DNA from 2 places in the Variovorax sp. ISS6 genome. Region 2 is predicted to be linked to the other one. Evidence: riboswitches for the same ligand, from Rfam matches in the RefSeq annotation. Region 2 holds a riboswitch; the other holds the start of a gene.
What was found. Region 2 has a riboswitch for glycine ahead of gcvT (glycine cleavage system aminomethyltransferase GcvT). Riboswitches for the same ligand answer to the same signal wherever they lie in the genome.
Positions count from the first base shown of each region.

Region 1: it holds a riboswitch for glycine, as region 2 does, so the genes downstream of both, AC1HIL_RS08370 (D-amino acid dehydrogenase) here and gcvT (glycine cleavage system aminomethyltransferase GcvT) in region 2, are expected to answer to the same signal.

Region 1 covers NZ_JAWRZC010000001.1:1,816,311-1,831,252, reverse strand. The annotation lists gene AC1HIL_RS08400 (glycosyltransferase) at 1-755, shown strand, start outside; gene AC1HIL_RS08395 (glycosyltransferase family 4 protein) at 742-2,196, shown strand; gene rfbC (dTDP-4-dehydrorhamnose 3,5-epimerase) at 2,215-2,763, opposite strand; gene rfbA (glucose-1-phosphate thymidylyltransferase RfbA) at 2,760-3,659, opposite strand; gene rfbD (dTDP-4-dehydrorhamnose reductase) at 3,709-4,599, opposite strand; gene rfbB (dTDP-glucose 4,6-dehydratase) at 4,596-5,666, opposite strand; glycine riboswitch at 5,927-6,044, shown strand; gene AC1HIL_RS08370 (D-amino acid dehydrogenase) at 6,133-7,440, shown strand; gene AC1HIL_RS08365 (FIST signal transduction protein) at 7,463-8,743, opposite strand; gene AC1HIL_RS08360 (PhaM family polyhydroxyalkanoate granule multifunctional regulatory protein) at 8,784-9,560, opposite strand; gene AC1HIL_RS08355 (aminotransferase-like domain-containing protein) at 9,631-11,073, opposite strand; gene AC1HIL_RS08350 (LysE family translocator) at 11,174-11,773, shown strand; gene AC1HIL_RS08345 (DMT family transporter) at 11,781-12,725, shown strand; gene AC1HIL_RS08340 (aminotransferase-like domain-containing protein) at 12,802-14,004, shown strand; gene AC1HIL_RS08335 (LysE family translocator) at 14,030-14,668, shown strand; gene AC1HIL_RS08330 (PhzF family phenazine biosynthesis protein) at 14,679-14,942, shown strand, end outside.
Region 2 covers NZ_JAWRZC010000001.1:5,215,655-5,230,596, forward strand. The annotation lists gene AC1HIL_RS24225 (FAD-dependent monooxygenase) at 1-1,317, shown strand, start outside; gene AC1HIL_RS24230 (amidohydrolase family protein) at 1,322-2,665, shown strand; gene AC1HIL_RS24235 (alpha/beta hydrolase) at 2,662-3,621, shown strand; glycine riboswitch at 3,644-3,727, shown strand; glycine riboswitch at 3,748-3,854, shown strand; gene gcvT (glycine cleavage system aminomethyltransferase GcvT) at 3,870-5,069, shown strand; gene gcvH (glycine cleavage system protein GcvH) at 5,118-5,489, shown strand; gene gcvP (aminomethyl-transferring glycine dehydrogenase) at 5,565-8,477, shown strand; gene AC1HIL_RS24255 (Crp/Fnr family transcriptional regulator) at 8,483-9,214, shown strand; gene AC1HIL_RS24260 (alpha/beta fold hydrolase) at 9,157-10,722, opposite strand; gene AC1HIL_RS24265 (MFS transporter) at 10,993-12,462, shown strand; gene AC1HIL_RS24270 (FGGY family carbohydrate kinase) at 12,459-14,018, shown strand; gene AC1HIL_RS24275 (glycerol-3-phosphate dehydrogenase/oxidase) at 14,015-14,942, shown strand, end outside.

The DNA.
Region 1 (14,942 bases), 3.4 Mb from region 2:
CGCAGCATGGCGAGGACATCCTCGCGCTGGAGCGCGAGATCACGCTGGAAGCGGAGATCGTCTTCGCTGTCACCGCCGCCGACCGGGCCTATCTCAACGAACTCGGCCAGCGCGAAGACGCCGTTCTCGCGCCCAACGGTACTTCGCCACCGGACGCCTCGCCCGACGCGATCGAGACGTGGAAGCGTGCCTTGCCGCGGGAACCGTTCGCGGTCTTCGTGAGCAGTGCGCACCCGCCCAACGCGGTGGGATTCTTTTCGGTTTTCAGCCAGTCGCTGGCCTTCCTCCCACCGGACCGCAAGCTCGTCATCGCGGGGGGCGTCACGAGCCTGCTCGAGAAGCATCGCGAGTACAGGCGCTGGGCCGGCATCAACGACGACCGCACACTGCGCCTCGGCATCGTCGACGACGCGGGCATCGTGGCGCTGCGCCGCCTCGGCCACGTCTACATCCTGCCGATCACGGCCGGCGGCGGGTCCAACATCAAGACGGCCGAAGCACTGTTGACCGGCGCCTACGTGATCGGGACCTCGACGGCGTTCCGCGGCTTCGAGGACTTCATCGGAGACCCCGGCGTTTTCGTCGAGGACGATCCGCATGCGTTCCGCGCCCGGCTGTTCGAGCTGCTGCACCGCGAACGCCTCGCCATCGGCGAGGCCGAGCTGAACCACCGACGACGACTGCTCTGGGAGTCGACACTCGCACCGATGCCCGCCCACCTCCTCGCCACCTTCGCACGCCATGCCCATGCTTGAGCGACGCACCCTCTGGCTCGACTTCACCACCTCGCTCCACTGGACGCGCGCGCCCGTGGGCATCGTCCGGATGGAGCAGGAATGCTGCCGCTGGATGCTGACCAAATGGCCGGACCGGGTGCGGCTGTGCGTCTTCGACTGGGGCAAGGAGCAGTTTTTCGAGATGCCGCAGAGCGAGGCCTGGGCCATCCTGAATCGCGCCTCCGACGAGCAGGCCGCGGCGACCCGCAAGGCCTCGCAACCGGCGGCACCCGAAGCCGCATCGGGGCCACCGCCGGTGCGCCTGGCACGGCGGCTGGAACGGCTCCTGCGCAAGGCGGTGCTGGGCACCTTGAGCGCGCTGCCCGCCAGATACGAGTCGGGCGTGCGGCGCCGCATGATCGCGGTGCGCCGCACATTGGCCTTCGCGTATCATGAATGGAAGGCGGCACGACTGGTGCCGCTGGTTGCCGCCGAGGGTCCCGCGGGACTCGTGCCGGCGCAGGGCGCGGGCCCGAGCTCGCCCGGCTTGTTCCAGCCGGGCGACTTCTATCTCACGATGGGCCTGGACTGGGACCATGGCAACAAGATGGCCTGCCTCTATCGCGAGAAGAAGTGCAGCGCCTTCAAGGTCGTCAACGTCATCCACGACATCATTCCGGTCCTGTTCCCGCACTTCTACCAAGCTGGCAAGGCCCAGTTCTTCGCGAGCTTCTACGCGACGATGGCCTGGGCCTCGGACCATATCCTGTGCAATTCCCAATGCACGGCCCGGGACCTGAAGGCACTGCTGCGCGAGATCGAAACGCCGATGCCGCCGATGACGGTGATCCGCGAGGGCGACACGCTGCCCAAGGTCGTGGGAGAGGAACACTATTCGAGCGCCGTTCGAAAGCTCGCCGGCGAACGCTTCCTCCTGTTCGTCTCCACCGTCGAGATCCGGAAGAACCACGAAACGCTCTACCGGGCCTACCTGCGCCTGCTCGAATCGGGCTTCGACGCGCCGAAGCTGGTGTTCGTCGGCATGCAGGGCTGGCGGGTCGACGACTTCATGGCCTCGCTGCAGCAGGACCTGCGGGTCGAGGACAGGATCGTGATCCTGAACAACGTCACTGATGTCGAGCTGAACCTGCTCTACCAGCGTTGCCTGTTCACCCTCTATCCATCGCTGTACGAAGGCTGGGGCCTGCCGGTCGCCGAGAGCCTGGCGCACGGCAAGTTCTGCCTCGCGTCGCACGCAGCCTCGGTGCCCGAGATCGCGGGCGACATCATCGACTATGCGGACCCGTGGAACGTGCCGGAGTGGGCCGAGAAGATCCGTCACTACTGCGCCGATTCCGCGGCGCTGGAAGCGCGGGAAAAGCTGATCGCCACCCAGTACCGGATCACCTCGTGGGAGGTGACCGCGGACCAGATCATGGAAGTCGTCGACGGCTACGCGCCGCCGGGCGCCAGCGCCTGAGTCCAGCGGGCAACGTCGTCAGGCGAACAGTTCGGCGCCGTCCAGGGTCGACGCCGCGCGGTCCTTGTCCGACAAGGTGAAGGCCGCGCCGAGTTCGGGCCAGGCGATGGCCAGGCTCGGATCGTCCCAGCGGATCGCCCGCTCATGCACCGGCGCGTAATAGTCGGTCGTCTTGTAGAGAAACTCCGCCGTCTCCGTCAGCACCAGGAAGCCGTGCGCGAACCCCGCGGGCACCCACAGCTGCTTGTGGTTGTGCTCGCTGAGCTCCTTGCCCACCCACTGGCCGAAGGTCGGCGACGAGCGGCGGATGTCCACCGCCACGTCGAACACCGCGCCGCGCACGCAGCGCACCAGCTTGCCCTGCGGCTGCTGGATCTGGTAGTGCAGGCCGCGCAGCACGCCCTGGGCCGAGCGCGAATGGTTGTCCTGCACGAACTCGACATGGCGCCCCACGGCCTCGTCGAAGGCCTTGCCGTTGAAGCTCTCGAAGAAGAAGCCGCGCGCGTCGCCGAACACCTTCGGCTCGATGACGAGGACATCGGGAATGGTGGTGGGAATGACCTTCACGGCCGCCCCTCTTCTTTCAAGAGACGCTGCAGGTACTTGCCGTAGCCGCCCTTGGCCAGCGGCGCGGCGAGCTTCTCGAGCTGCGCGCTATCGATGAAACCGTTGCGCCAAGCGATCTCCTCGGGACACGCGATCTTCAGGCCTTGGCGATTTTCGAGCGTGGCGATGAACTGGCCCGCCTCGAGCAGGCTCTCGTGCGTGCCGGTGTCGAGCCAGGCATAGCCGCGCTGCATGATCTGCACGTTGAGCTGGCCGAGGTCGAGGTAGGCCTGGTTGACCGCGGTGATCTCGAGCTCGCCGCGCGCGCTGGGCTTGACGGCCTTGGCGATGTCGACGACCTGGTTGTCGTAGAAATAGAGGCCCGTCACGGCGTAGCTGCTCTTGGGTTCGAGCGGCTTCTCCTCGATGCTGCTGGCCTTGCCCTGCGCATCGAAGGCCACCACGCCGTAGCGCTCGGGGTCGTGCACGTGGTAGGCGAAGACGGTCGCGCCCTTGGCCTGCGCATCGGCGTCGGACAGCAGGTGCACGAAGTCGTGGCCGTAGTAGATGTTGTCGCCGAGCACCAGCGCGCTCGGCGAATTGCCGACGAACCTGTCGCCGATGATGAAGGCCTGCGCCAGCCCGTCGGGACTGGGCTGCACGGCATACTGCAGGTTCAGGCCCCACTGGCTGCCGTCGCCCAGCAGTTGCTGGAAGCGCGGCGTGTCCTGCGGCGTGCTGATGACGAGGATGTCGCGCATGCCGCCGAGCATCAGCGTGCTCAGCGGGTAATAGATCATGGGCTTGTCGTACACCGGCAGCAGCTGCTTGCTGATCGCGAGCGTGGCCGGGTGCAGCCGCGTGCCCGAGCCGCCGGCCAGGATGATGCCTTTGCGCTGCGTCGTCTGGATGGTCATCGTTGGTATCTCTTCTCTTCGGGTGTCGTATTCGGCGCGGATGCCGGACTCAGAGGATCTCGCGCAGCATGCGCGCGACGCCGTTCTGCCACGGCGGCAGCACCAGCCCGAAGGCGGCCTGCAGCTTCGAGGTGTCGAGGCGCGAGTTGTGCGGCCGGGTGGCCGGCGTGGGAAAGGCGCTGGTCGGCACGGCCTCGACCTGCTGCGGCCCGGCCTTGAGCTCGACGCCGGCCTGCTGCGCGAGTTCGAGCACGTAGCGCGCGTAACCGTACCAGGTGGTCTCGCCGCTCGCGATCGCGTGATAGAGCCCGGCCTTGGACGGGTCCTGCAAGGTGGCGCGAATGGCATGGGCCGTGATATCGGCCAGCAGCTCGGCACCGGTGGGCGCGCCGAACTGGTCGTCGATGACGGTCAGCTTGTCGCGCTCCCTGGCCAGCCGCAGCATGGTCTTGGCGAAGTTGCCGCCGCGCGCCGCATAGACCCAGCTGGTGCGAAAGATCAGGTGCTTCGCGCAGTGCCGCGCCACCAGTTGCTCGCCCTCGAGCTTGGTGCGGCCGTAGACGCTCAGCGGGCCGGTCGCGTCGGTTTCCTTCCAGGGCGCGGTGCCGCTGCCGTCGAAGACATAGTCGGTCGAGTAGTGGACCATCAGCGCGCCGAGCTCCTGCGCGGCCTGCGCCACCACGCCGGGCGAGGTGGCGTTGAGCTTGCGCGCGAACTCGGTCTCGCTCTCGGCCTTGTCGACGGCGGTGTGGGCGGCGGCATTGACGACCACGTCGGGGCGCACCTGCCGCACGGTGTCGGCCAGTTGCTCGGGCCGGCTGAAGTCGGCGTGGAAGTCGGTGCTGTCGAAATCGAGCGCGACCAGCTCGCCCAGCGGTGCGAGGCTGCGCTGCAGTTCCCAGCCGACCTGTCCGCCCTTGCCCAGCAGCAGCAGCTTCATGCGGAAGCCTTCGCGTCGTACTGCTTCTCGACCCAGGCGCGGTAGGCGCCGCTTTGCACGTTGCGCACCCAGTCGCCGTTGGCGAGGTACCACTCGACCGTCTTGCGGATGCCGGTGTCGAAGGTCTCGGCCGGCTTCCAGCCGAGCTCGCGCTCTAGCTTGCGCGCGTCGATGGCGTAGCGCCGGTCATGGCCAGGGCGGTCGGTGACGTAGCTGATCTGTTCGGCGTAGCCCTTGCCGTCGGCACGCGGACGCAACTCGTCGAGCAGCGCACACACGGTCTTCACGATCTCGATGTTCGGCTTCTCGTTCCAGCCGCCCACGTTGTAGGTCTCGCCGAGCCGGCCCGCTTCGAGCACGCGACGGATCGCGCTGCAGTGGTCCTTGACGTAGAGCCAGTCGCGCACCTGCATGCCGTCGCCATACACGGGCAGCGGCTTGCCGGCCAGCGCGTTGACGATCATCAGCGGGATCAGCTTCTCGGGGAAATGGAAGGGGCCGTAGTTGTTCGAGCAGTTGGTGGTGAGCACCGGCAGGCCGTAGGTGTGGTGCCAGGCGCGCACGAGGTGGTCGCTGGCGGCCTTGCTGGCCGAGTACGGGCTGTTGGGCTCGTACTTGTTCTCCTCGGTGAAGGCCGGGTCGGTCTTCGAGAGCGAGCCGTAGACCTCGTCGGTCGACACGTGCAGGAAGCGGAAGGCCGCCTTCTGGTCGGCCGGCAGCGCGTTCCAGTAACCACGCACCGACTCGAGCAGTCGGAAGGTACCGAGCACGTTGGTCTGCACGAAATCCTCGGGGCCGTGGATCGAGCGGTCCACGTGCGACTCGGCCGCGAAATTGACCACCGCGCGCGGCTTGTGCTCGGCCAGCAGGCGGTCGAGCAGCGCGCTGTCGCCGATGTCGCCCTGCACGAAGACATGGCGCGGATTGCCCTTGAGCGAAGCCAGGGTCTCGAGATTGCCGGCGTAGGTGAGCTTGTCGAGGTTCACGACCGGTTCGTCGCCTTGCGCGATCCAGTCGAGGACGAAATTGGCGCCGATGAAGCCGGCGCCGCCGGTAACCAGGATCATGGAGTCCCCTGTGCTGTGTGATTGCTGAGTCGCGTGGTCGAAAGCCCGAAGCCGCGCGGGCGCGGCCGGGCGTGGATTATCCCACCCGTGCGCAAGGCCGAATCCCGGGGTTGGCCGGTGCCCGCGGCCCGCCTACAATCGCCACCCATTGCAGGAGAGCGGGCCGCATGCATCGCGCAGGCAGCCCCACCGAAGGCGCAAACTCCCATAAACGCTCAGGTCGGCTCCACGCTTCGCGCGGGACCTGTACTGCAACCACTGAAACGCCGTCTGGAGAGCCAGCACATCGCCCATCGCGGCCGTGCTGCGCCGAAGGAGCAAGTCCGCTGCGAGGTGCAGCGGATGAAACTCTCAGGTACCGAGGACAGGGGGAGCGGCAATTGGACGGCCGTCCGGTTGCGCGCTATCTATTCAGTAGCACAACCTTCACGCCGTTCAAGCGCTTCGACCTCGAAAGGTACTTGAAATGCGCGTGATCGTATTGGGCGCCGGCCTGCTCGGCGTGACCTCGGCCTACTACCTCCAGCAACTCGGCCACGACGTGACCGTGATCGACCGGCAGGCCACGCCGGCCGCCGAGACCAGCTTCGCCAACGGCGGCCAGATCTCGGTGAGCCATGCCGAGCCCTGGGCCAATCCCAGCGCGCCGCTCAAGGTGCTGCAGTGGCTGGGCAAGGAAGACGCCCCGCTGCTGTTCCGCATCCGCGCCGACATGCGCCAGTGGCTCTGGGGCCTGCAGTTCCTGCGCGAGTGCACGCCCGCGCGCACGCGCCACAACATCGAGCAGATCGTGCGCCTGGGCACCTACAGCCGCGACACCCTGCAGCAGCTGCGCCGCGACACCGGCATCCGCTACGACGAGCGCACGCAGGGCATCCTGCACTTCTACACGACGCAAAAGGAGTTCGACGGCGCCCTCGCGCCCGCCGAGCAGATGCGCGCGCTGGGCTGCGAGCGCCAGGTGATCTCGGCCGACGAGGCCGTGAAGCTCGAGCCCGCGCTGGCCCATATCCGGCCCCGGCTCGCCGGCGCCACCTACACGGCCGAGGACGAATCGGGCGACGCCAACCGCTTCGCGCGCGAACTCGCGAAGCGCGCGGCCGAGGCCGGCGTGAAGTTCCTGATGAGCCACACCATCACCGCGCTGCGCGAGGTGGGCGGCGCCATCGACCACGTCGAGGCCACCGATGCCGAGGGCCGCTTCCAGCGCATCCGCGGCGATGCCTTCGTGATGGCGATGGGTTCGCTGAGCCCGCTGCTGGCGGCGCCGCTGGGCATCCGGCTGCCGATCTATCCGGCCAAGGGCTATTCGGTCACGCTGCCGGTCAAGGACGCGAGCAAGGCCTACCAGGTCTCGCTGACCGACGACGAATACAAGCTGGTGTTCTCGCGCTACACCTCGGAGTCGGGCGACCGCATGCGCATCGCCGGCACGGCCGAGCTCAACGGCTACGACCGCGACCTGAACCGCGTGCGCTGCGAAGCCATCGTGCGCCGCGTCGAGCAGCTGTTCCCCGGCGCCGGCGACACCGCGCAAGCCCAGTTCTGGACCGGCCTGCGCCCGGCCACGCCGAGCAACGTGCCGCTGATCGGCCGCACCAAGCTCGCGAACCTCTACCTCAACACCGGCCACGGCACGCTCGGCTGGACCCATGCCTGCGGCTCGGGCAAGTCGATCGCGCGCATCGTGAGCGGGCTGGCGCCGGAGGTGGATTTCGCGTTCGCGGGGATGCCCAGGGGCGTTGCAGGCGTTGCCCAGCCCGCGCTGGGCTGAGCCTCCGAAGCAAGGCGGACGCTCAGTCGTCCGCCGTGAACACCGTCAGCACCCCCGTGTAGCCATACACGTGGTGCCGCGCGATCTCGCCCGCGGCGAAGAAGCCGACCAGCGGCACGTCGCCCAGCGCATGGCGCACGATCTGCAGCTCGGCGCCGGGCGCGCCGAAGTGCGGGCCGCCGCGGCCCGAGCAGCTCACGTAGACGGCGCCGGCGATGCGCCGCGCGGGATGCGGTGCCGCCTCGGCCTCGCCGGCGGCGACGGCGCGCGCGGTGGCCAGGGTCTGTTCCTCGGGCTCGAGTTCCTCGCGGATCTCGGCGCAGATGCGCATCAGGTCGGCGCGCGCGGCCTGGGCGTTGCGGCGGCAGAAGCTCAGGCGCATGCCGGCCTCGGCCACGTCGGCGATCGCGATGCCGCGGCGCGTGGGGTCGAGGCCGATGATGTGGCGCACCAGCACGTCGGCGCCGAGGTCGCCGGTGCGGCGGATGCCGTCGCTGCCGGCATCGACCAGGCCCACCAGGGTGGCGCGCACGGCCTCGATGGCTTCCTGCGGCCGCTCGAGCGAGACCTGCAGGTCGGCCAGCAGCACGTCGAGCGCGGGCTCGCCGTCGAGCTGCAGCACCAGGTTGCCGTCGGCCTCGGTGATCTCGCGCTCGCGCGCGCTGCCCGAGCGCAGCGGCTGGCAGCCCTGCGTGACGCGCGACACCAGCCGCACGCCCTCGCCGAACACCACGCCCGACAGGCCGCCCGAGAACACGCCGCCGGCCGCGCCCTGGCCGCGGATGTTGCCGTTGCCGCCGACCGCGAACTGCAGCGCGCCGCCGCGGCCCGACGAAAGGCCGCCGAACAGGTAGCCGGTGTCGGTGCGCCCGGCCATCTCGCCGATGAGCTCGGTCAGGTCGGGGGTGGCGGGATCGGCATGCACCAGCGCCGTGTGGGCCTCGAAACCGCTCATCTCGGAGCTGGCGAGCGGCGCCACGCCCGAGAACACGCGGTACTGGTCGCTCGGCAGCGCGCAGAGCATCAGGCTCAGGCCGGGTTCGTCGAAGTACTCGGCATTGTTGGCCGACACGCCGACGCCGACGGTGCCGGCCCAGTCGGTCACCTCGGGCAGCTCGGCGCTCAGGTGGTCGAGGATCTCCTGCGCGTCGACCGCATAGTGGTCGGTGATGTAGAGCAGCCCGAGGGTGGGTGCCGAGGCGTAGTCGGGCAGCGCCATCTGCGCACGCAGCTGGGCCAGCACGAGGCCGGCCGCCATGCGCCATTGCGGATGGGTGGCGTGACCGGAGGGAAACAACTTCATCGTGCCAACCTGCTTCGTTCGATGTTCAGGACAAGGCGGCTCAGCGTCGGCCGCCCGTTCGCTTGCGGGCCGCGGGCGCCGCGGCCGGCTTCTTCGCCGCCGGTCGCTTGGCGGCCGTCGAGGCCTTGCGGGGGGTGGACTTGCGCGAGGCGCTCGCGGTTCCCATGGCCTTGCCCACGGCGTCGGCCAGCGGCTGGGTCACGGCCGGCATCTTGAGCTGGGCCGCGTCCTGCAGCGCGGTGCTCGCGATCTGCTGGAACTGCTCGGTCAGCGAGCCCCACCACTTGAGCGGGTCGACCGCGCCGCCGGCGGCATCGCCCGCGGCGGACTTGGCCGAGGCCTTGGCGGCCGGCCTGGCCTTGCGGCGCGGCGGCGGTGCCTCTTCCTCCTCTTCTTCCTCCTCCGCGTCGAGTTCCTCTTCGTCCTCGAGCTCGACCTCGGGTTCGGGCGCCGCGGCTGCCGGCGCCGGGCTGACCGCCGCGGCCGCCGCATTCGCCTGCCGCGTGAACGCGCCCGCGAGGTCCTCCATGCGCACGTTCATGCCGCGCAGGGTGGACAGCGTCATCTTCTGCACCTCCAGCGCCTGAATCGTGGCCTTGAGCGCATGGCCGTTCTGCTCGAGCCAGTACTGCACCGTCTTGAGTTCCTGGATGCGCTTGTCGACCTCCTCGACGCTCATGGTGGGCGCCACCCAGCTCGCCATGCTCGGGATGCCGGGCACGGAACCGGCGCCGCTCGCGCCGGCCGCGAGGTTCTTGAGGAAGTCGAAGCCGGGTACGAACTGGCTGAAATCGAAGGGTTGGCTGGCTTTGTTCATGCGGCAGGTCTCCGGTCTGGCGGGTGTTGTGCTGCCAGCTTACTCCAAGGCAGGGCCCGCCCCGCCCGACTCAAAGCTCGTCGCGCGTCCTGGCGAAGACCTTCCAGAAGCTCGCGTCCTGCGAGCTGGCGAAGTTGATGCGCATCAGCGTGGTGGGCGGCCGGCGGGCATGGAACAGCGAGCCCGGCGCCAGCAGGTAGCCCTGGTCGAGCATGCGCTGGGTCAGCACGTCGGTGTCGACGCCGGTGTCGACCCAGCCGAACAGCCCCGCGGGCTCGGACGCGAAGGTGCAGCCGTGCGCCAGCACCAGCTTGGCGGCGCGCGCGCGCGCGCCCTCCAGCCGGATGCGCACGCGCTCCGAATGGCGCCGCAGCTGGCCCTGGTCGATGCACCACGAGAGCGCCCGCTCGAACAGCGCGGGCGAGGTCAGGGTGGCCAGCAGCTTGGTCTCGAGCAGCCGCTCCTTGAGCGCGGGCGAGGCGGCCAGGAAGCCGATGCGCCAGTTGGGCGCGAGGATCTTCGCGAAGCCGCTGACGTAGATGGTGCGCTGCAGCCCGTCGAGCGCGCTGAGCCGGGTCGCGTGCTCGGGCGCGAGGTGGCTGTAGGTGTCGTCCTCGACGATGTGGAAGTCGTGCTCGTTGGCCAGCTTGAGCACGCGGTGCGCGCTGTTGGGCGACAGGCTGTAGCCGGTCGGGTTGTGCAGCACGCTCACGCTGACGAACAGCTTCGGGCTGTGCAGCGCGCAGTACTGCGCCATCACGTCGAGGTCGGGCCCGTCGGCGCGGCGCGGCACCGGCAGGATGCGCATGCCCAGCGCCTCGAGGCGCGCGAACTCGAGCGCCCAGCCGGGCTCCTCGACCATCACCGGATCGCCGGCGCGCAGCATGGTGCGGCTCACGATGTCCAGCGCATGGGTGGCGCCGATGGTGGTCACGATCTGGTCGGGCGCGGCCGGCACGTTGATGCCCACCAGCTTCTGCGACAGGCTGCGCCGCAGCGCCGCGTCGCCCGCGGGCTCGCCGTACTGCAGCGACAGCTCCTGCAGCATCGCGGTGCTGGTCATGCGCCGCACCGCCGTCGGCATGAACGAGGAGTCGAGCCAGTCGGGCGGGAACACGCCCATGCCGGGCTGCGGCTTGTCGCTCGGGCGGTGGAACATGCTGCGGATCAGCGAGCTGGCGTCGGCCGGCGTGCGCGAGGCCATCATCTGCGTGACCATCGACAGCGCGCTGACCTGCAGCGGGTCGCCGGGCGGCTGGGCCGGGTCGCGGCCGGGGTCGCGGCCCGAATCGCGCACGAAGAAGCCGCGCTGGCGCCGCGCCTCCACCAGCCCGAGCGCCAAGAGCTGGTCGTAGGCGGCCACCACGGTGTAGGGGCTCACGCCCTGCTGGCGCGCGCACTCGCGCACCGAGGGCAGCCGCGCGCCCGGCAGCAGCAGCCGGTTGCGGATGCGTTCGGCCAGGCGATCGGCCAGCTGGGCGGTCAGCGACTGGGACGAGGTTCGTGTCAGCATCGACGTTCGATCTGTGTTGTACGCAAGCCCGATACAGATTGGCTGTGTGTACGGCCATCTGTACTGGAACTGTAATGGTCCAAAGTTTAGAGTGTGTGTCATGAACTGGCAAGAATTCACCGCCCTGCTGGTGCTGGCCACGGCGATGAGCTTCTCGCCCGGCCCCAACACCACGCTGTCGACCACCCTTGCGGCCAACGGCGGCCTGCCGCGCGCGATGCGCTTCGTGGTCGCGGTGCCCGTGGGCTGGACCCTGCTGCTCGCGCTGTGCGCGGCCGGCCTGGGCGCGCTGGTGATGGCGGCGCCCGCGCTGCGCTGGGCCATCAAGGCGCTGGGCATCGCCTACCTGCTGTACCTCGCGTTCAAGCTCGCCACCAGCACCACGCTGGGCCGCGCCGACGATGCCAATCTGTCGGTCGGCTTCGTGCAGGGCGTGGCACTGCAGTTCCTCAACATCAAGGCCTGGCTGCTGGCGCTCACGCTGGTGGCCGGCTGGATCGCGGGCCAGGCCGAGCCGCTGCACCGCTTCGCGATCGTCGCGCCCGTGATGCTGGTCTACGCCTTCGCGAGCAACTTCACCTATGCGCTGGCCGGCGCGCTGCTGCGCGAATGGCTGTCGAAGGGCCAGCGCCTCGCCTGGTTCAACCGTGCGATGGCCGCCGTGCTGGTGCTCACCGCCTGGTGGATGCTGCGCGTCTAGGTCCGCCATGAAGATCAAGGACGAAACCCTCGGCATGTGGCTCGGCGTGATCGGCGTGGCGCTGTTCGCGGTCACGCTGCCGATGACGCGGCTGGCCACCGGCACGCAGGCGCAGCCGCAGCTCTCGCCGTGGTTCGTCACGCTCGGCCGGGCCGCGCTCGCGGGCCTGCTGTCGGCCGTGTTCCTGCTGGTCACGCGCTCGCCGCGGCCGGCGCCCCACCAGTGGAGGCCGCTGGGCATCGCGGTGCTCGGCAACTGCATCGGCTTTCCGCTGCTGCTGGCCTATGCGCTGCGCGTGGTCACGGCCAGCCATGCGGCGGTGGTGACGGCGCTGCTGCCGCTGGTCACGGCCGCGGTCGCGGCCTGGGTGCTGCACCAGCGCGCGCGGCTCGGCTTCTGGCTCTGCGCCATCGCGGGCAGCCTGCTGGTGGTGGTGTTCTCGCTGGTGCGCGCAAGCCAGAACGGCCACGGCTTCGGCTTCGAATGGGCCGACCTGCTGCTGGTCGGCGCCGTGATCGCCGCCTCCTTCGGCTACATCTACGGCGCGCAGGTCACGCCCGCGCTCGGCGCCGAGCGCGTGATCTGCTGGGTCTGCGTGATGGCGCTGCCGGTCACCCTGCCGGCCACGCTCGTGCTGTGGCCCGTGCAGCCGATCGCCACCGCCTCCTGGCTGGGCTTCGTCTACGTCGGCATGTTCTCGATGTGGATCGGCTTCTTCGCCTGGTACCGCGGCCTGGCCCTCGGCGGCGCGCTGCGCGTGAGCCAGACGCAGCTGCTGCAGCCCTTCCTCTCGATCCTGGTGTCGATCCCGCTCCTGGGCGAGCCGCTCGACGTGGTCACGCTGGGCTTCGCGGCCGCGGTGGTGGCCACGGTGGTGGTCGGCAAGCGGCTGTCGCAGCCGCCGGCGCCCGCCGCCCCCGCCATTCGCGGGCCCGTCGGCGCCGTGGACTGATCGCGCCCGCCGTCTTACCCTCGCATCCGCACCCCGTTCGTTCGCATCGCCCCTCACCGTCAGAAAGAAGACTCCCATGAACTGGAAACTCGCCGCCCGCGCCGCCAAGATGAACCCGTCGGTGCTGCGTGAAATCCTCAAGGTCACCGAGCGCCCCGGCATCATCAGCCTGGCCGGCGGCCTGCCCTCGCCCAAGACCTTCCCGATCCAGGCCTTCGCCGACGCCTGCGCCGAGGTACTGCACAACGACGGCCAGGCCGCGCTGCAGTACGCCGCCAGCGAGGGCTTCGCGCCGCTGCGCCAGGCGGTGGCCGACATGCTGCCGTGGAACGTCGATCCCTCGCAGGTGCTGATCACCACCGGCTCGCAGCAGGGCCTCGACTTGGTCGCCAAGGTGCTGATCGATCCGGGCAGCAAGGTGCTGGTCGAGACCCCGACCTACCTCGGCGCGCTGCAGGCCTTCGGCCCGATGGAACCCAACCCCGTGGGCGTGGCCAGCGACGACGACGGCGTGATCGTCGAGGACCTGGTCGCCAAGGCCAAGGATGCACGCTTCATCTACCTGCTGCCCAACTTCCAGAACCCCACCGGCCGCACCATGACCGAGGAACGGCGCGCCGCCGTGTCGGCCGCCGCCGCCGCGGCCGGCCTGCCGATCGTCGAGGACAACCCCTACGGCGAGCTCTGGTTCGACGAAGCCCCGCCGCTGCCGCTGGCCGCGCGCAACCCCGAGGGCGTGATCTACCTCGGTTCGTTCTCGAAGGTGCTGGCACCGGGCCTGCGCCTGGGCTTCCTGGTGGCGCCCAAGTCCATCTACCCGAAGCTGCTGCAGGCCAAGCAGGCGGTCGACCTGCACACGCCGATCTTCACGCAGCGCATGGTGTCGGCCGTGATGAAGGACAACTTCCTCGAGCGCCACGTGCCCACCATCCGCGCGCTCTACAAGCGCCAGCGCGATGCGATGAGCGCCGCGCTCACGCGCGAGATGGCCGGCCTGGACGTGAAGTTCAACGCGCCCAAGGGCGGCATGTTCCTGTGGGCACGCCTGCCCGAGGGCATCGACACCGTGACCCTGCTGCCCAAGGCGGTCGAGCGCAACGTGGCCTTCGTGCCCGGCGCGCCCTTCTATGCCGGCGAAGGCGACGCGCGCACGCTGCGGCTGTCGTTCGTGACCGCGAGCGTCGAGGAGATCGACACCGCGATCGCCGCGCTGGCGCAAACGGTGCGCGAGGAGCTCGCGCTGGCCGGCGACAAGCAGCTCGCGGCCGCGCAGATCTGAGCGCGCGCAGCCACCGGAGCCTGTCTTGATCGGCCTCGCCACCTTATCGCTGTTCCTGCTCGCGGTGCTGGCGCTGTTCCTGTCGCCGGGCCCGAACATGGCTTTCGTGCTCTCGCACGGCGTGGCCCATGGCCCGCGCGGCGGCTTCGCGGCGGCGCTCGGAATCTCGGCCGCCGACCTGGTGCACACGCTGTTCGCCGCCACCGGCGTGACCGCGCTGGTGGCCGCCTGGCCACCGTCCTTCGACCTGCTTCGCTACGCGGGCGCGCTGTACCTGCTGTGGCTCGCCGCGCAGGCGCTGCGCAGCGGCGGCGGCCTGCGCCCGGGCGTGCAGGCGCGGCCGGCCGGCTTCGGCCGCATCGTGCGCATGGCCCTGCTGAACAACCTGGTCAATCCGAAGGCGCTGCTGTTCTTCATGGTGTTCCTGCCGCAGTTCGTCGATCCCGCGCGCGGCAGCGTGCCGCTGCAACTGGTGCAGCTCGGCATCGTGCTGTCGCTGGCGGCGCTGGGCTTCAACACCCTGCTGGGCGCCTGCAGCGGACAGGTCGGCCGCTGGCTGCAACGCCGCCCCGGCGCCGAGAAGTTCCAGCGCGGCCTGCTCGCCAGCGTGATGCTGGCGCTCGCGGTGCGCCTGCTGTTCCTCGACCGGCCCGTGCCGCGCTGAAGAGGTCCCCATGAATGTCCTGAAGATCGCGGCCTTCTCGGATGGCGAGCAAGGCGGCAATCCCGCCGGCGTCGTCATCGCCGAGGCCCTGCCACCCGAGGCGCAGATGCAGCGCATCGCCGCCGACGTGGGCTTCTCCGAGACCGCCTTCGCCGCGCGCACCGGCGACGGCTGGCGCGTGCGCTACTTCGCGCCGCAGTCCGAAGTGCCGTTCTGCGGCCACGCGACGATCGCGCTCGGCGCGGCGCTCGCGCTGCAGCACGGCGACGGCGTG
Region 2 (14,942 bases):
CGCACGAGGCAGATCCTCGACTACCCCTTCCGCTCGAGCCACATCTGGGCCGGCTTCCAGTCGATCGAGTGGGAGCACCTCGACACCCGCTTCGGCTTCACGCTCGGGCTGCCGCAGAACATGACCGAGGAGATCCTCTGGAGCTGGGCGGCCGACAGCGGCGCCGAGCTTCGCCGCGGCGCCGAGGTGCGCTCGGTGCGGCAGGACACGGAGGGCGTGGAGATCGAGGTGGCCGATCCGTCGGGCGCGGTATCGACACTGCGCGCCAGCTACCTGGTGGGCGCCGACGGCGGCCGCAGCACCGTGCGAACCCAGTGCGGCATGCCCTTCGAGGGCCACTCGGGCACCTTCCGCGGCATCGTGATCGACGCGGAGCTCAGCGCGCCCTGGCCCGGCGGGCGCACCGGCGCCGACAACGAGATGGGCTGGGTGCGCGGCTATGCCTTCGGCGAGGGCATCACGCGCTTCAACATCGTGCACCGCGACCGCCGCCATGCGACCAAGGACGAGCCGGTGACGCTCGAGGAGGCGAAGCAGTGCCTGCGCGACGTGCTCGGCAGCGACTTCGGCATCGAGGGCTTCCGTTGGGCCTCGCGCTTCGACGACCAGATGCGCGCGGTCAGCAGCCTGCGCCAGGGGCGCGTGTTCCTGGTCGGCGAGTCGGCGCGCATCCACTACCCGGCCAGCGGCGTCGGCATGAACTTCTGCCTGCAGGATGCCTTCAACCTGGGCTGGAAGCTCGCGAACGTCGTCACGGGCGTGGCCGACGAGGCCACGCTGGACAGCTACGACACCGAGCGCCTGCCGGTGATGCATGCGCTGCTCGAGAGCGTGAAGGCGCAGTGCGTGCTGCAGTTCAATTTCGAGCCCGACGCAGTGGCGCTCAAGCGCCGGCTGGCCAAACACATCATTCCGCTGCCCGAGGTGCAGCGCCAGCTGGTGCTGGAGCTGTGCGGGCTCGAGCAGCCCTACCCCAGCCGCGCGGGAGAGGCCGACCGCCACCCGCTGGCCGGCCAGCGGCTGCCCGACTTCGACCTCGTCACGCGCGACGGCCGCTCGGTGCGCGTCGCCGAGCTGCTGCGCGAACGGCGCTTTTTGCTGCTCGATCTCGAGGGCAACTCGCGCCAGTTCGAATCGCTGGACCTGAAGGGCCTGCCCGTGACCCTGATGCCGGCCCGCGTGGCGCGCGTGCCGCCCGCCATGCGCGGCGTGCAGGCGATGCTGGTGCGGCCCGATGCCTATGTGGCCTGGGCCGGCGCGGACGTGGCACGCGTCGCCGAGGTCGAGGCCGAACTCTCGCGCTGGATGAGGAGGTGATGCGATGAAGAACGAAGACAGGCCCTTGCTGATCGCGGGTGGCTGGGTGCTGAGCATGGACCCGGCCATCGGCGAGCTGCGCCGCGGTGACGTGCTGATCGAGGGCGAGCGCATCGTCGCGATCGCGCCGAGCATCGATGCTCCCGATGCTGAACGGATCGAGGCCGACCGCATGATCGTGCTGCCCGGCTTCGTCGACACGCATCGCCACACCTGGCAGAGCTGCGTGCGGCATCGCTATGCCGACATCGATTCGCAGGTCTACTTCGCCGAGATGCTGGGCGCCAAGGGCGCGGCCTACCGGCCCGAGGACGTCTATACCGGCACGCTGCTGGGCGCGGTCGCGGCGCTCGACAGCGGCATCACCACCCTGCTCGACTGGTCGCACGTGCAGAACAGCCCCGAGCATTCCGACGCGGCGATCGCGGCGCTGCGCGACGCCGGCATCCGCGGCGTGTTCGCGCACGGCTGGCCGCTGGTCGATGGTGCCTCGTGGATGTTCGACAGCGAGCGCGGCCATCCGCAGGACATCCGGCGGCTGCGCGAACGCTACTTCTCGAGCGACGACCAGCTGCTCACGCTCGCGATGGCCGCGCGCGGCCCCGAGATGGCGCGGCGCGAGACCTGGCTCGGCGACCTGCGGCTGGCGCGCGAACTCGGCATCCGCTCGAGCATCCACATGGGTGCCTACGCACGCAACGCCGCCGCGCGCGGCATCGCGCAGATGCACGAGGCCGGCGTGCTCGGCGACGACCTGACCTTCGTGCACTGCTGCTGCTCGCACCCCGACGAGTTCTCGATGATGGCCGACGCCGGCGTCAGCGCCTCGCTCGGCGTGCACTGCGAACTCAATGCGCAGGGCATGGGCGACATCCCGTTCGACCGGCTGCTGGCCGTGGGCATCCGGCCCAGCCTCAGCGGCGACACCGAGACCAAGTGCGCGGGCGACATGTTCACGCAGATGCGCCACGCGCTGGCCTACTACCGCTCGTGGATGGGCGGCGGCCATTCGAAGACGAAGAACGCCCCGGCGACGCTGGGCCTGCGCGACGTGCTGGGCTTCGCCACCCTGGCTGGCGCGCAGGCGAACGGGCTCGCGCACAAGGTGGGCTCGCTCACGCCGGGCAAGCAGGCCGACGTGGTGCTGATCCGCGCCGACGACCTCAACCTGGCGCCGGTCTCGGACGCGGTCGGCGCGGTGGTGCTGGCGGCGCATCCGGGCAATGTCGACAGCGTGTTCGTCGCGGGGCGGCCGGTGAAGCGCGACGGCCGCCTGCTCGATGTGGACCTCGATCGGCTGCGGCAGCGCGCGGCGGACTCGCAGGCCTACGTGCTGGGGCTTCAATGAACGCGCCGCTCGATCCCCAGCTCGCCGCGATCGTCGCGGCGATGCGCGCGAACAAGGCGCCACCGCCGTTCTCCGGAACGCCCGGCGAGGCGCGCGAACGCATGCGCCGCGCGGTGATGGCGGCGCGCGAGCGCACGACGCTGCCGGTCGTGGCTTCCACCGAGGACCGCGTCGCCGAACACCAGGGCCTGCGCGTGCCGGTGCGGGTCTACCGGCCCGTCTCGACCGAAGCGCCGTTGCCGACCGTGGTGTTCCTGCACGGCGGCGGCTTCGTGCTCGGCAGCGTCGAGCTGATGGACGACATCGCGCGCAAGCTCTGCCGCGACGTCGAAGCCGTGGTGGTCTCGGTGGACTACCGGCTGGCGCCCGAGCACCCGTTCCCGGCCGCGCACGACGATGCGCTGGCCGCGACCCGTTGGGCGCTGGACCATGCGCAAACCCTCGGCGGCGATCCGTCCCTTATCGCCCTGGCCGGCGAGAGCGCGGGCGCCAACCTGGCCGCCTGCACCGCGCTGGCGCTGCGCGGCAACGCGCGGCCGCTGGCGGCCCAGCTGCTGGTGGTGCCGGGCCTGGACATGGCGCGCGACGTGGCCGCGATCGAGGCCCGCGGCATCGACTACCCGATGCTCGCGCCCGCCGACCTGCGCGAGATCGCCCGGCTCAGCATGGGCGCCTCGGCCCACCGCGCCGCCGAGGTGCCGCCCTCCCCGCTGCGCGCGGTGGAGCTCGCGGGCCTGCCGCCGACCCTGATCGCCGTCGCCGGCCACGACCCGCTGCGCGATGAAGGCCTGGCCTACGCGCACCGGCTCGAGGCGGCCGGCGTCCCGACCCGGCTGCTGGCCTTCGACGACATGTTCCACCCGTTCTTCGGCTTCTTCGCCCACTCGGCCGCCGCCGGCCGGGCCCATGACGCCATCTGCCAGGCGCTGTCGGACCGGCTGCGGCGCCGCGGCTGAAGCGGCCCGCAATCCACTACACTCGCCCGGGTCAGGAGAGAGCCCCGCACGGGGCCGCCGAAGGCGCAGGGAACCCCCGAACGCTCAGGCAAAAGGACTGACACAGCGCCGGCCCTCGCGGGACGGCGTTTCCTTGCTGGAGAGAGGCCGGTGCCGCAGGCGCCCGGTCCACCGAAGGAGCAAACCCCGATCGTGGGGCGAATCTCTCAGGTAAAGCGGACAGCAGGGGTGGCCCCATGGCGCGAGCCATGGCATTCGATTGCTGCCCCCAGGAGTGCCCCGTGGCTGCTTCCGCCCCCGAATCCGAACTGCTCAAGACCCCGCTGCACGCATTGCACCTGGAACTCGGCGCCCGCATGGTGCCCTTCGCCGGCTACTCGATGCCGGTCCAGTACCCCGCCGGCCTGATGGCCGAGCACAAACATACGCGCGAGGCCGCGGGCCTGTTCGACATCTCCCACATGGGCCAGCTGCGCCTGTCGGGCCCCGACGCCGCGGCCGCCTTCGAGACCCTGATGCCGGTCGACGTGATCGACCTGCCCGCGGGCAAGCAGCGCTACGGCCTGCTGCTCGACGACCAGGGCGGCATCCTCGACGACCTGATGTTCTTCAACGAAGGCAACGGCTCGCTGTTCGTGATCGTCAACGGCGCCTGCAAGGTGGCCGACATCGCCCACATCCAGCAGAAGATCGGCCAGCGCTGCCAGGTGCAGCCGCTGCCCGATCAGGCGCTGCTCGCGCTGCAGGGACCGCAGGCCGCGGCCACGCTGGCGCGGCTCGCGCCCGGCATCGAGCGCTTCGTGTTCATGACCGGCGGCGCCGTGCAGATCGGCGGCATCGATGCCTTCGTCACGCGCAGCGGCTACACCGGCGAGGACGGCTTCGAGATCTCGGTCGCCGCGAAGGACGCCGACGCGCTGGCCCGGCTGCTGCTGGCCCAGCCCGAGGTCAAGCCCATCGGCCTGGGCGCGCGCAACTCGCTGCGGCTCGAGGCCGGCCTGTGCCTCTACGGCAGCGACATCGACACCAGCACCACGCCGGTCGAGGCCTCGCTCAACTGGGCGATCCAGAAGGTGCGCCGCACGGGCGGCGCGCGCGCGGGCGGCTTCCCCGGCGCCGAGAAGATCCTGGCCCAGCTCACCGCCGCCACCGGCGCGGCCGGCCATCTCGACCACGACACGCTCAAGCGCCGCCGCGTCGGCCTGGTCGCGCTCGAGCGCATCCCGGTGCGCGACGGCACGCCGCTGCAGTCCTTCGAGGGCCAGGACATCGGCCAGGTCACCAGCGGCCTGCTGGGCCCGACGGCCGACCGGCCGGTCGCCATGGGCTACGTGGCCACCGCCTTCGCCGAGCCCGGCACCCGGGTGCAGGCCATCGTGCGCGGCAAGCCGGTGCCGATGGAGGTCTCGACGCTGCCTTTCGTGCCGACCCGCTACTACCGCGGCTAACCTACGCCCCGGCATCGGCCACTTTTTATCCACGAGGAGTTTTTCGACATGAGCATCAAGTACACCAAGGACCACGAATGGGTGCAGGCCGAGGGCGGCAACGCCACGGTCGGCATCACCGTCCATGCGCAGGACGCGCTGGGCGACGTGGTCTTCGTCGACCTGCCCGAGGTCGGCAAGAGCTTCGCCCAGGGCGATGTCGCCGGCGTCGTCGAATCGGTGAAGGCCGCGGCCGACGTGTTCATGCCCGTCTCGGGCGAGATCACCGAAGTCAACGAGGCCCTGCGCGCCGATCCCTCGCTCGCCAACAGCGCGCCGCTGGCCGAAGGCTGGTTCTTCAAGGTCAAGCTGTCCGAACCGGCGCAGCTCGACGCGCTGATGGACGAGACCGCCTACGGCAAGTTCGCCGAGGAATCCTGACCCCCTGAAACCGGATGGCCGGACGCGAAGGCTCGCGTCCGGAAGTCCGCTCCCCCTTCTCTTCCCCCGCCCGCCATGCCCACCCCCGCCGCCCTGCCCACCCTGCAAGAACTCGAGAACGCCGAGGAATTCATCGCCCGCCACATCGGCATCGATGCCGACGACGAGGCACGCATGCTGCCCGTGATCGGGTCGGCCACGCGCGCCGAACTCATCGACGGCATCGTGCCCGCGGCGATCCGGCGCAGCAAGCCGATGCGGCTGCCGGCACCGGCCACCGAGGCCGATGCGCTGGCCGAGCTCAAGGCGATCGCGGCGAAGAACAAGGTGTTCCGCAACTTCATCGGCCAGGGCTACTACGGCACCCACACGCCGGGCGTGATCCTGCGCAACATCCTCGAGAACCCGGCCTGGTACACGGCCTACACGCCCTACCAGGCCGAGATCTCGCAGGGCCGCATGGAGGCGCTGGTCAACTTCCAGACCATGGTGTGCGACCTCACGGGCATGGCGATCGCCAATGCCTCGATGCTCGACGAAGCCACCGCGGCCGCCGAGGCGATGACGCTGGCCAAGCGCAGCGTGAAGAGCAAGAGCAACGTGTTCCTGGTCTCGGGCGACTGCCATCCGCAGACCATCGAGGTGGTGAAGACCCGCGCCGCGCCGCTGGGCATCGAGGTCAAGGTCAGCACCGCTTCCGAAACCCTGCCGCACCTGATGGCCAGCGGCGAATTCTTCGGCGTGCTGGCGCAATACCCGGCCACCACCGGCCACGTGCACGACCTGCGCCCGCTCGCGGGCCATGCGCATCAGTACGGCGCGGCCTTCTGCGTCGCGGCCGACCTGCTGGCGCTGACCCTGCTCGCGCCGCCCGGCGAATGGGATGCCGACATCGTCTGCGGCACCACCCAGCGCTTCGGCATGCCGCTGTGCAACGGCGGCCCGCACGCGGCCTACCTGGCCTGCCGCGACGACTTCAAGCGCTCGCTGCCGGGCCGCCTGGTCGGCGTGAGCGTCGACACCCATGGCCGCCCTGCCTACCGCCTCGCGCTGCAGACGCGCGAGCAGCACATCCGGCGCGAGAAGGCGACCTCGAACATCTGCACCGCGCAGGTGCTGCCCGCCGTGGTCGCGAGCATGTACGCGGTCTACCACGGCCCCGACGGCCTCACGCGCATCGCGCAGCGCGTGGCCGCGCTCACCGCCATCCTCGCGCGCGGCCTGGCCCAGATGGGCCGCGAGCCGGTCAACGAGACCGCCTTCGATTCGCTGACCATCCGCACCGGCGACGACACCGCGAAGATCCTCGAGCGCGCGCAGGCCGCCAACGTGAACCTGCGCCAGCGGCTGCAGCAGCACCTGGGCATCTCGCTCGACGAGACCAGCACGCGCGTCGACGTCGAGACCCTGTGGGCGCTGTTCGTGCCCGCCGGCACGCCGATGCCGCGCTTCGAGGAACTGGCCGCCAACACCGCGCCGCGCATTCCGCAGGAACTGCGCCGCGCGAGCGCCTTCCTGTCGCACCCGGTGTTCAACACCCACAAGAGCGAGACCGCGATGCTGCGCTACATCCGCAGCCTGTCGGACAAGGACCTCGCGCTCGACCGCAGCATGATCCCGCTGGGCAGCTGCACCATGAAGCTCAACGCGACCAGCGAGATGATCCCGATCACCTGGCCCGAGTTCGCGAACATCCATCCCTTCGCGCCGGCCGAGCAGCTGCAGGGCTATGCCCAGCTCGACGCCCAGCTGCGCGCCTGGCTCTGCGAAGCCACCGGCTACGCGGGCATCAGCCTGCAGCCCAATGCCGGCTCGCAGGGCGAGTACGCGGGCCTGCTGGCGATCCGCGCCTTCCACGAGGCCAAGGGCGAGGGCCACCGCAACATCTGCCTGATCCCCTCGTCGGCGCACGGCACCAATCCCGCTAGCGCGCAGATGGTGGGCCTGCAGGTGGTGGTGACGGCCTGCGACGCGCAGGGCAACGTCGACCTCGACGACCTGAAGCGCGCCTGCGAGAAGCACGGCAAGAACCTGGCCGCGGTGATGATCACCTACCCGAGCACGCACGGCGTGTTCGAGACCCGCGTGAAGGAGCTGTGCGAGCTGGTGCATGCGCACGGCGGGCGCGTGTATGTGGACGGCGCCAACATGAACGCGCTGGTGGGCGTGGCCGCGCCGGGCGAGTTCGGCGGCGACGTGAGCCACCTGAACCTGCACAAGACCTTCTGCATCCCGCACGGCGGCGGCGGCCCGGGCGTGGGCCCGGTCTGCGTGGTCGAGGACCTCGTGCCCTACCTGCCGGGCCATGCGACCGCGGGCGTGTCGGGCCATGGCGTGGGTGCCGTGTCCGCGGCGCCGCTGGGCAACGCGGCCGTGCTGCCGATCAGCTGGATGTACTGCCGCATGATGGGCGCGAAGGGCCTGCAGGCCGCGACCGAGACCGCGATCCTCAGCGCCAACTACATCAGCGCGCGGCTCAAGGACCACTACCCCACGCTGTACGCGAGCCCCAACGGCCACGTCGCGCACGAGTGCATCCTCGACCTGCGCCCGCTCAAGGACACCAGCGGCGTCACCGCCGAGGACGTCGCCAAGCGCCTGATCGACTACGGCTTCCATGCTCCCACGCTGAGCTTCCCGGTGCCGGGAACGCTGATGGTGGAACCGACCGAGAGCGAGCCGCTGGCCGAGCTCGACCGCTTCATCGAGGCGATGATCGCCATCCGCGGCGAGATCCGCCGCATCGAGGAAGGCGTCTGGCCGAAGGACGACAACCCGCTCAAGCACGCACCGCACACGGCCGCAAGCCTGCTCGGCAGCGAATGGGGCCATCCCTATGCGCGCGAGCTCGGCGCCTTCCCGCTGGCCGGGCTCAAGGACGCCAAGTACTGGCCGCCGATCGGCCGCGTCGACAACGTCTACGGCGACCGCAACCTGTTCTGCAGCTGCGTGCCCGTGGGCGAGTACCAGGAAACCGAAGCGGCCTGAGCCGCATGGACCCCGGCGAGATCGCCACGCTCAAGTCGCGCTGGCGCGGCTGCGTCTGGGCCCACACGCTGAGCGACGACGAGGCCGAAGTGCTGCTGCCGCAGCTGCGCTTCGTCGAACTCGCCGCGGGCCAGGCCATCTGGCACCGCGGCGATCCGGCCGAGCACTGGGTCGGCATGGGGCGCGGCAGCATGAAGCTGTGCACCACCTCGGCTTCGGGCAAGCCCGTGACCTTCATGGGCCAGGCCTTCAGCTGGGTCGGCGAGGTCGAGCTGATCCGCAACGAACCGCGCTTCTGCGATGCGGTCGCGCTGTCCGATGCGGTGGTCATCAAGATGCCGAAAGCGGCCTTCTTCCACCTGCTCGACGGCAACCGCGCCTTCAACCGCTTCGTGCTGCAGCTGCTGAGCGAGCGGCTCACGCAGTCGATGGCCGTCACGCTGTCGGACCGCACGCTCGACCCGGTCGCCAAGGTCGCGCAGAGCCTGGCATCGCTGTTCAGCCCGGCGGGCTTTCCGCCGCGCTCGCTCGAGCTGCAGGTCTCGCAGGCCGAGCTCGCGCTCTACTGCAACATGTCGCGCCCGCGGCTCAACGCGGCGCTGCGGCGGCTCGAGGCCGAGGGCCTGCTGACGCTGGGCTACCAGGTCGTGACCTTGCGCGACCTCGATGCGCTGCGCGCCTACCGCGCCGCGCCCTCGGCCGCGAGCGGCAGCCACACGCGGCCCGAGACCGCATAGGCGTTGTCGCCGGCGATGCCGGCCACCGGTGCGCCCGAAGCAGGCGCCCAGACGTACTGCGCATGGGTGGCGAACAGCGCCACGCCGAGCTCGTCGCCGGGCCGCAGGCGCGCGGCCACGCCGCCGAGCGCGATGCGCTGTCGCCCCGGCGGCGCGGGCACCACCTGGTCCGACAGCAGCATCAGTTCGCCGTTGCGGCGCAGCGCGAGCCCCACCAGGGCCACGCCGGGTCCGCCGGCCGCCCGCACGTCGAGCTCGGCCTCGGGCACGCCGGCCAGCACCGCGCCGCGTGGCGCATCGGTGGGCAAGGGAACGAAGACCGGCGCCGGCGAACCGGCGCGCACCTCGGTCCGCGCGAGTGCCGCGCCGAACTGCGCCGCGATCGGCGCCGTGCCCTCGAAGGCCGTGCCGTCGTAGAGCGCGATGCACAGCTGGGGCACCAAAGGCGCGGACGGCTCGATGTCGCGCAGCTTGGCATCGAGCCAGCCGAGCATCGCGTCCATGGCATCGACGCTGCCGCAGCGCGCGGGCTTGTCGCGCTGCCCCGCGCGCGGATTCACATGGCCCGAGCGCAGCACCATGAGCCGCACGTCGCCGCCGCCGGCCTTCAGCTGGCGCCAGTTGCGCAGGCCCTCGTCCATGTCGAACAGCACGTCCTCGCTGGCCTGCACCACCAGCGCATCGACGCGGCGCGACGGCTGCCCGGACCAGCTCAGGCCCGAGGGGCCGTGCGCCTGGTAGGCATCGCGCAGCCGCTGCGCGTCGGCGCCCATGTCGTTCCAGGCCCAGACACCGGGCTTCGGTGCCGTCTCGCACAGCGGCCGCAGCAGCCCGCCGTCGCGCACCTTGCCGCGCTGCGCCATGAAGCATTCGAACTGCACGAAGCCCTGCTTGAGCACGCCCTGCGGCGCCAGCGAATGCTTCAGGTCGTACCAGGTCATCGACGGGATCGCGGTCGCGATGCGCGGCTCGAGTTGCGCGAGCTGCATCTGGTAGCCGCCACCGTACGAGCCGCCGATGCTGCCGATGCGCGGCCTGCCGTCGGCGCCCTTGCGCAGCGGCAGTTCGCGCTCGGCCCAGTCGATCAGGCTGCGGATGTCGGCGATCTCGGCCCGCGGATCCATGATGCGGCTGTCGCCGCCGCTGTCGCCATGGCCGCGGTGGTCGAAGCTGATCACCGCATAGCCGCGCTCGACCAGCGTGGGCACGAGGCGGTCGACGCGCGACCAGTAGCTCGCGCCCGGGTCGGTGTCGCGCGGCGGCAGTTCGCGCAGCCGGCCGAGGCCGAAGCCGCTCGCATGCAGCACCAGCGGATAGCCGCCCTCGGGCTTCGCATCGGGCAGGAACAGCGTGAACGCGACCTTCGTGCCCCTGGCCGCGTCGGCGCCCGCGAGCGGATCGGGCACCGTCGATTGCAGCGCGTGCTGTTGCACCGTGGCCGCGTGCGCCGCCGGCAAGGCCAGGCAGGCGGCGGCGCACAGCGCGATGGCGTGGATCAGGGTCTTCATGTCTCGTTCGTTCCTCGTCGTGTCTTTCGAAGCACGCGACTCTAGGAACGAGGGCCGCCGCTGTTTGTCCCCGCGGGAACAGATGCAACACGGTGGCTTCTGGCGGTTCTAGTGGTTAACACCGCCTCGAATCACATTCATTGACGGATTGAAAACTTCGCACTTAGAATTTCGGCGCAGGTTCAGATTTAAAGACCATCTGTGAGATGGCTTTGTCGCGCCTGCATGGTTTGCATCGTCTTCTTGCGGATTATTCCAATGGAGACAACTGTGCAACCCAACGCGCTCAAGATCCGCGGCATCGACGATGTCATCGCCTACCTGGATTCACGCCAGGGCATCAAGGGCCGGGCCGCCGTCATCTGGTGGCTCGCACTCGGCGGACTGTTCCTCGACGCCTTTTCCAATTCCGCACTGAGCGCGGGCCTCGGGCCCATGACGCGCAACCTCTCGCTGAGCGCCGCGCAGGTCGCGCTGATGACCTCGATGGCCTCGTGGGTCGCGATCGCCTTCAATCCCATCGGCGGCTGGATGGCCGACCGCTGGGGCCGCATCCGGCCGCTGATCCTCGCCAAGGTGCTGGCCGTCACGGGCGCGGTGATCGTGGTGTTCGCGCCGGGCTTCGAGACGATCCTGGTCGGCCGCTTCTTCGTGGGCGCGGCCTACGGCATCGACTTCGCGATCGCGATGGCGGTGCTGGCCGAGTTCACGCCGGCGCGCTTCAAGAGCCGGCTCAACACCTGGCAGGGCATGTGGTACCTGGCCGTGTGCAGCAACCTGCTGCTGGCGCTGATGTTCTATTCGTGGAACGTGGGCGATTCGATCTGGCGCTACTCGGTGGCCGCCACCGCGGTGTTCGGCCTCGCGATCCTGCTGCTGCAGTTCGCGCTGCTGGTCGAGAGCCCGGTCTGGCTCGCGCGCAAGGAACGGCTCGACGAGGCCGCCGCCGCCATGAGCCGCATCTATGCCGAGCGCTTCGCCGCCGCGCCGCGCCACGAGCGCGTGCCGGTCACGAACCAGGCCCGCCGCGGCGCGGCCAACGTGCTGCTGATCTTCCGCGGCGTCTACCTGCCGCGCACCATCCTCGCGGCCACGGTGCAGATCGGCCAGTCGATCCAGTACTTCGCGGTCGGCTGGTACCTGCCGCTGATCAGCGCCACGCTGTTCGGCAAGGACTTCGCGCAGGCCACCGTCGGCGCGCTGGCCTTCAACGTGTTCGGCATCTTCGGCGGCTTCCTCTCGCCGTGGATCGGCCGCAAGCTCGGCCTGCGCCGCGCCTCGGCCTTCGGCTTCGCGATGGTGTTCCTCATGCTGCTGACGCTGGGCCTGTTCCATGGCCGCATGCCCTTGTGGCTCGCGGTGGCGGTGCCCTCGCTGTTCATCCTGTTCCATTCGGGCGGACCGGGCGCCAACGGCAAGAGCCTGTCCTCGCTGTCCTTCCGCAGCGAGCTGCGCGCGGGTGCCAACGGCATCATCGGCGCGCTCGGCTCCATCGGCGCGGCGCTGGGCCTGCTGGTGTTCCCGCTGTTCCGCGAGAAGTACGGGCTCGAGCACACCTTCCTGATCCTCTCGGCGGTGCCGCTTGTCGCGAGCGCGATCTGCTTCGCGATCCGCTGGGACCCGACCCGTACCGGAATCAATCCCGACAACGAAGCCGGCGCGCCGCAGTTCAAGGACGACGCGCGCACCGGCATCCCTTCCGATTCGCTCCAACCCGCCGTGGGAAAAATGAACCGATGATCTCCATCACCGAGGATGTGATCCTCTCCATCGACGAAGGCACCTCGGGCACGCGCGCCGCGGTCGTCGGCCGCGACGGCCATGTCTCCTGCCTCGAGTACGCGCCCCTTTCGGTCGACACGCCGCGCCCCGGCGTGGTCGAGCAGGACGCCGACGCGATCCTCGCGAAGACCCTGGCCGTGTGCCGCGCCAGCGTGGCGCGCGCGCAGGCCGAGGGCAAGCGCATCGCAGCGCTCGCCATCGCCACCCAGCGCTGTTCGGCCGTGCTGTGGGACACCCGCACGGGCCGCGCGCTGGTGCCCGTGATGGTCTGGCAGGACACGCGCCATGTCGACGAACTGACGCGCCTCGCGCCCGAGTGGGACGCGCCGCTGATGCGCCAGCTCGGCCGCCCGGTCGGCGTGCGCTCGCCCTACCTCTGGGCCACGCACCACCTGCGCGACACGCCGGCCGTGGCGCATGCCTTCGAGCAAGGCCGGCTCGGCTTCGGCACCATCGACAGCTGGCTGCTGTGGCACCTGTCGGAGCGGCGCGAATGCGTGACCACGCCGACCAACGTGACCTCGGGCAATGCCTACGTGCTGGCCGAGCACCGCTACCAGCTCGAGTGGATCGACACCCTGGGCTTTCCGCGCGCGCTCCTGCCCGCGCTGCGCGAGGATGCCGGCGACCTGGGCCGCACGCGCGCCGAGCTGCTCGGCATCGCGGTGCCGATCCTCGCCTGCGCGGGCGACCAGCATGCGGGCGCCGTCGGCCTGGGCTGTCTCGACCGCGCGCAGGCCATGTGCGTGCACGGCACCGGCAGCTTCGTCGACGTGATCACCGGCACCGTGCCGCCCCTCGACGCGGGCCTGCATCCGGGCACGCTCGCCATGACGGCGCGGCGTTCGGGCGGCGTCTCGCACTTCGCGGTCGAGACCTATGTGGCCACTACCGGCTCAGCGCTCAACTGGGTCTGCGAGAAGCTGCAGTGGTTCGAGAACGCGGCGCAGATCGGCGCGCTGGCGGCCGAGGCCGCGAGCGCGAACGGCGTCAGCTTCGTTCCCGCCCTCACGGGCCTGCGCGTGCCCGCGATGGAGCCGGCCGCGCGCGCCTCGCTCACCGGCATCTCGATGGCGACCACGCGCGCCGAGGTGGCGCGCGCGGTGCTCGAGGGCATCGCGCATTCGGTGGCCGCGTGCATCGCGGCCAACGAGCAGGTCTCGGGCCTGCAGGTGTCCGAGCTGGTGGTCGGCGGCGGCCTGTCGGGCAGCTCGACCCTGCTGCAGATCCAGGCCGACCTCAGCGGCATGCCGGTGCGCCGCATGGCCGAGACCGAGCGCGCGAGCCTGCGCGGCGCCGCCTTCCTCGCGGGCGCCTCGGGCCTGCTGTGGCCCTCGCTGCAGGAGGCCCGCGCCACGCTGGCCACCGACGCGGTGTTCGAACCCGCGATCGGCGCCGACGAGCGCGAGGCCCGGCGCGCGCAATGGCAGGCACGGGTCGACTCCGAGCTCGCGCATGCGCAGCGCTTCAAGAACCCACCACTTTCCACCACGCCAGGAGAACTTCCACGATGAGGGTCCTGCCATCCCTTCGACCGGCCAGGGACCGCGCCGAGATGACGGCCACCGAGCCCCTGCGCCTGCACCGCCCCGACCTGCTCGCGCGCCTGGGCGACGAGCACTTCGACATGCTGATCGTCGGCGGCGGCATCACCGGCGCCTATGCCGCGCTCGATGCCAGCCTGCGCGGCTACCGCGTCGCGCTGGTCGAGAAGGACGACTTCGCCTTCGGCACCTCGTCGAAGTCCTCGAAGATGGTGCACGGCGGCCTGCGCTACATCGAGCAGGGCAACCTGGGCCTGGTGCGGCACTCGCTGCTCGAGCGCCAGCGCCTGCGCCGCAACGCGCGGCACCTGGTGCAGCGCCTGCCCTTCCTGTTCCCGGTGATGGAGCGCGAGGGCGTGTTCGACAAGCGCCTGGCCAAGGCCTTCGAGAGCCTGCTGTGGACCTACGACATCGCGGGCGGCTGGCGCGAGGGCATCCTGCACCAGAAGCTCAGCAAGGCCGAGGTGCTGTCGCACTGCCCCACCTTCCGCGAGGAGCACCTGACCGGCGGCTTCATGTACTTCGACGCGCGCGTGGACGACGCGCGCCTCACGCTCAACGTGGCGCGCACCGCCGCCTTCCACGGTGCCGCGGTGCTCAACCACGCGAAGGCGATCGAGATCACGCGCGACGCGCACGGCAAGGTCGACGGCGCGATCGTGCAGGCCGACGGCCGCGAGATCCGCGCGCGTGCCCGCGTCGTGGTGATGGCCACCGGCGTCTGGCTGCGCGACTGGGACGGCCGGCGCAAGAACGAGGAGAAGACGCTCAACGTGCGCCCGGCCAAGGGCGTGCACGTGGCGATCCCCTGGCTCAAGATCCGCAACGACTGCACCGTGACCATTCCGGTGCCGGGCCGCAACCGGCGCGCGACCATCACGCGCTGGGGCAACG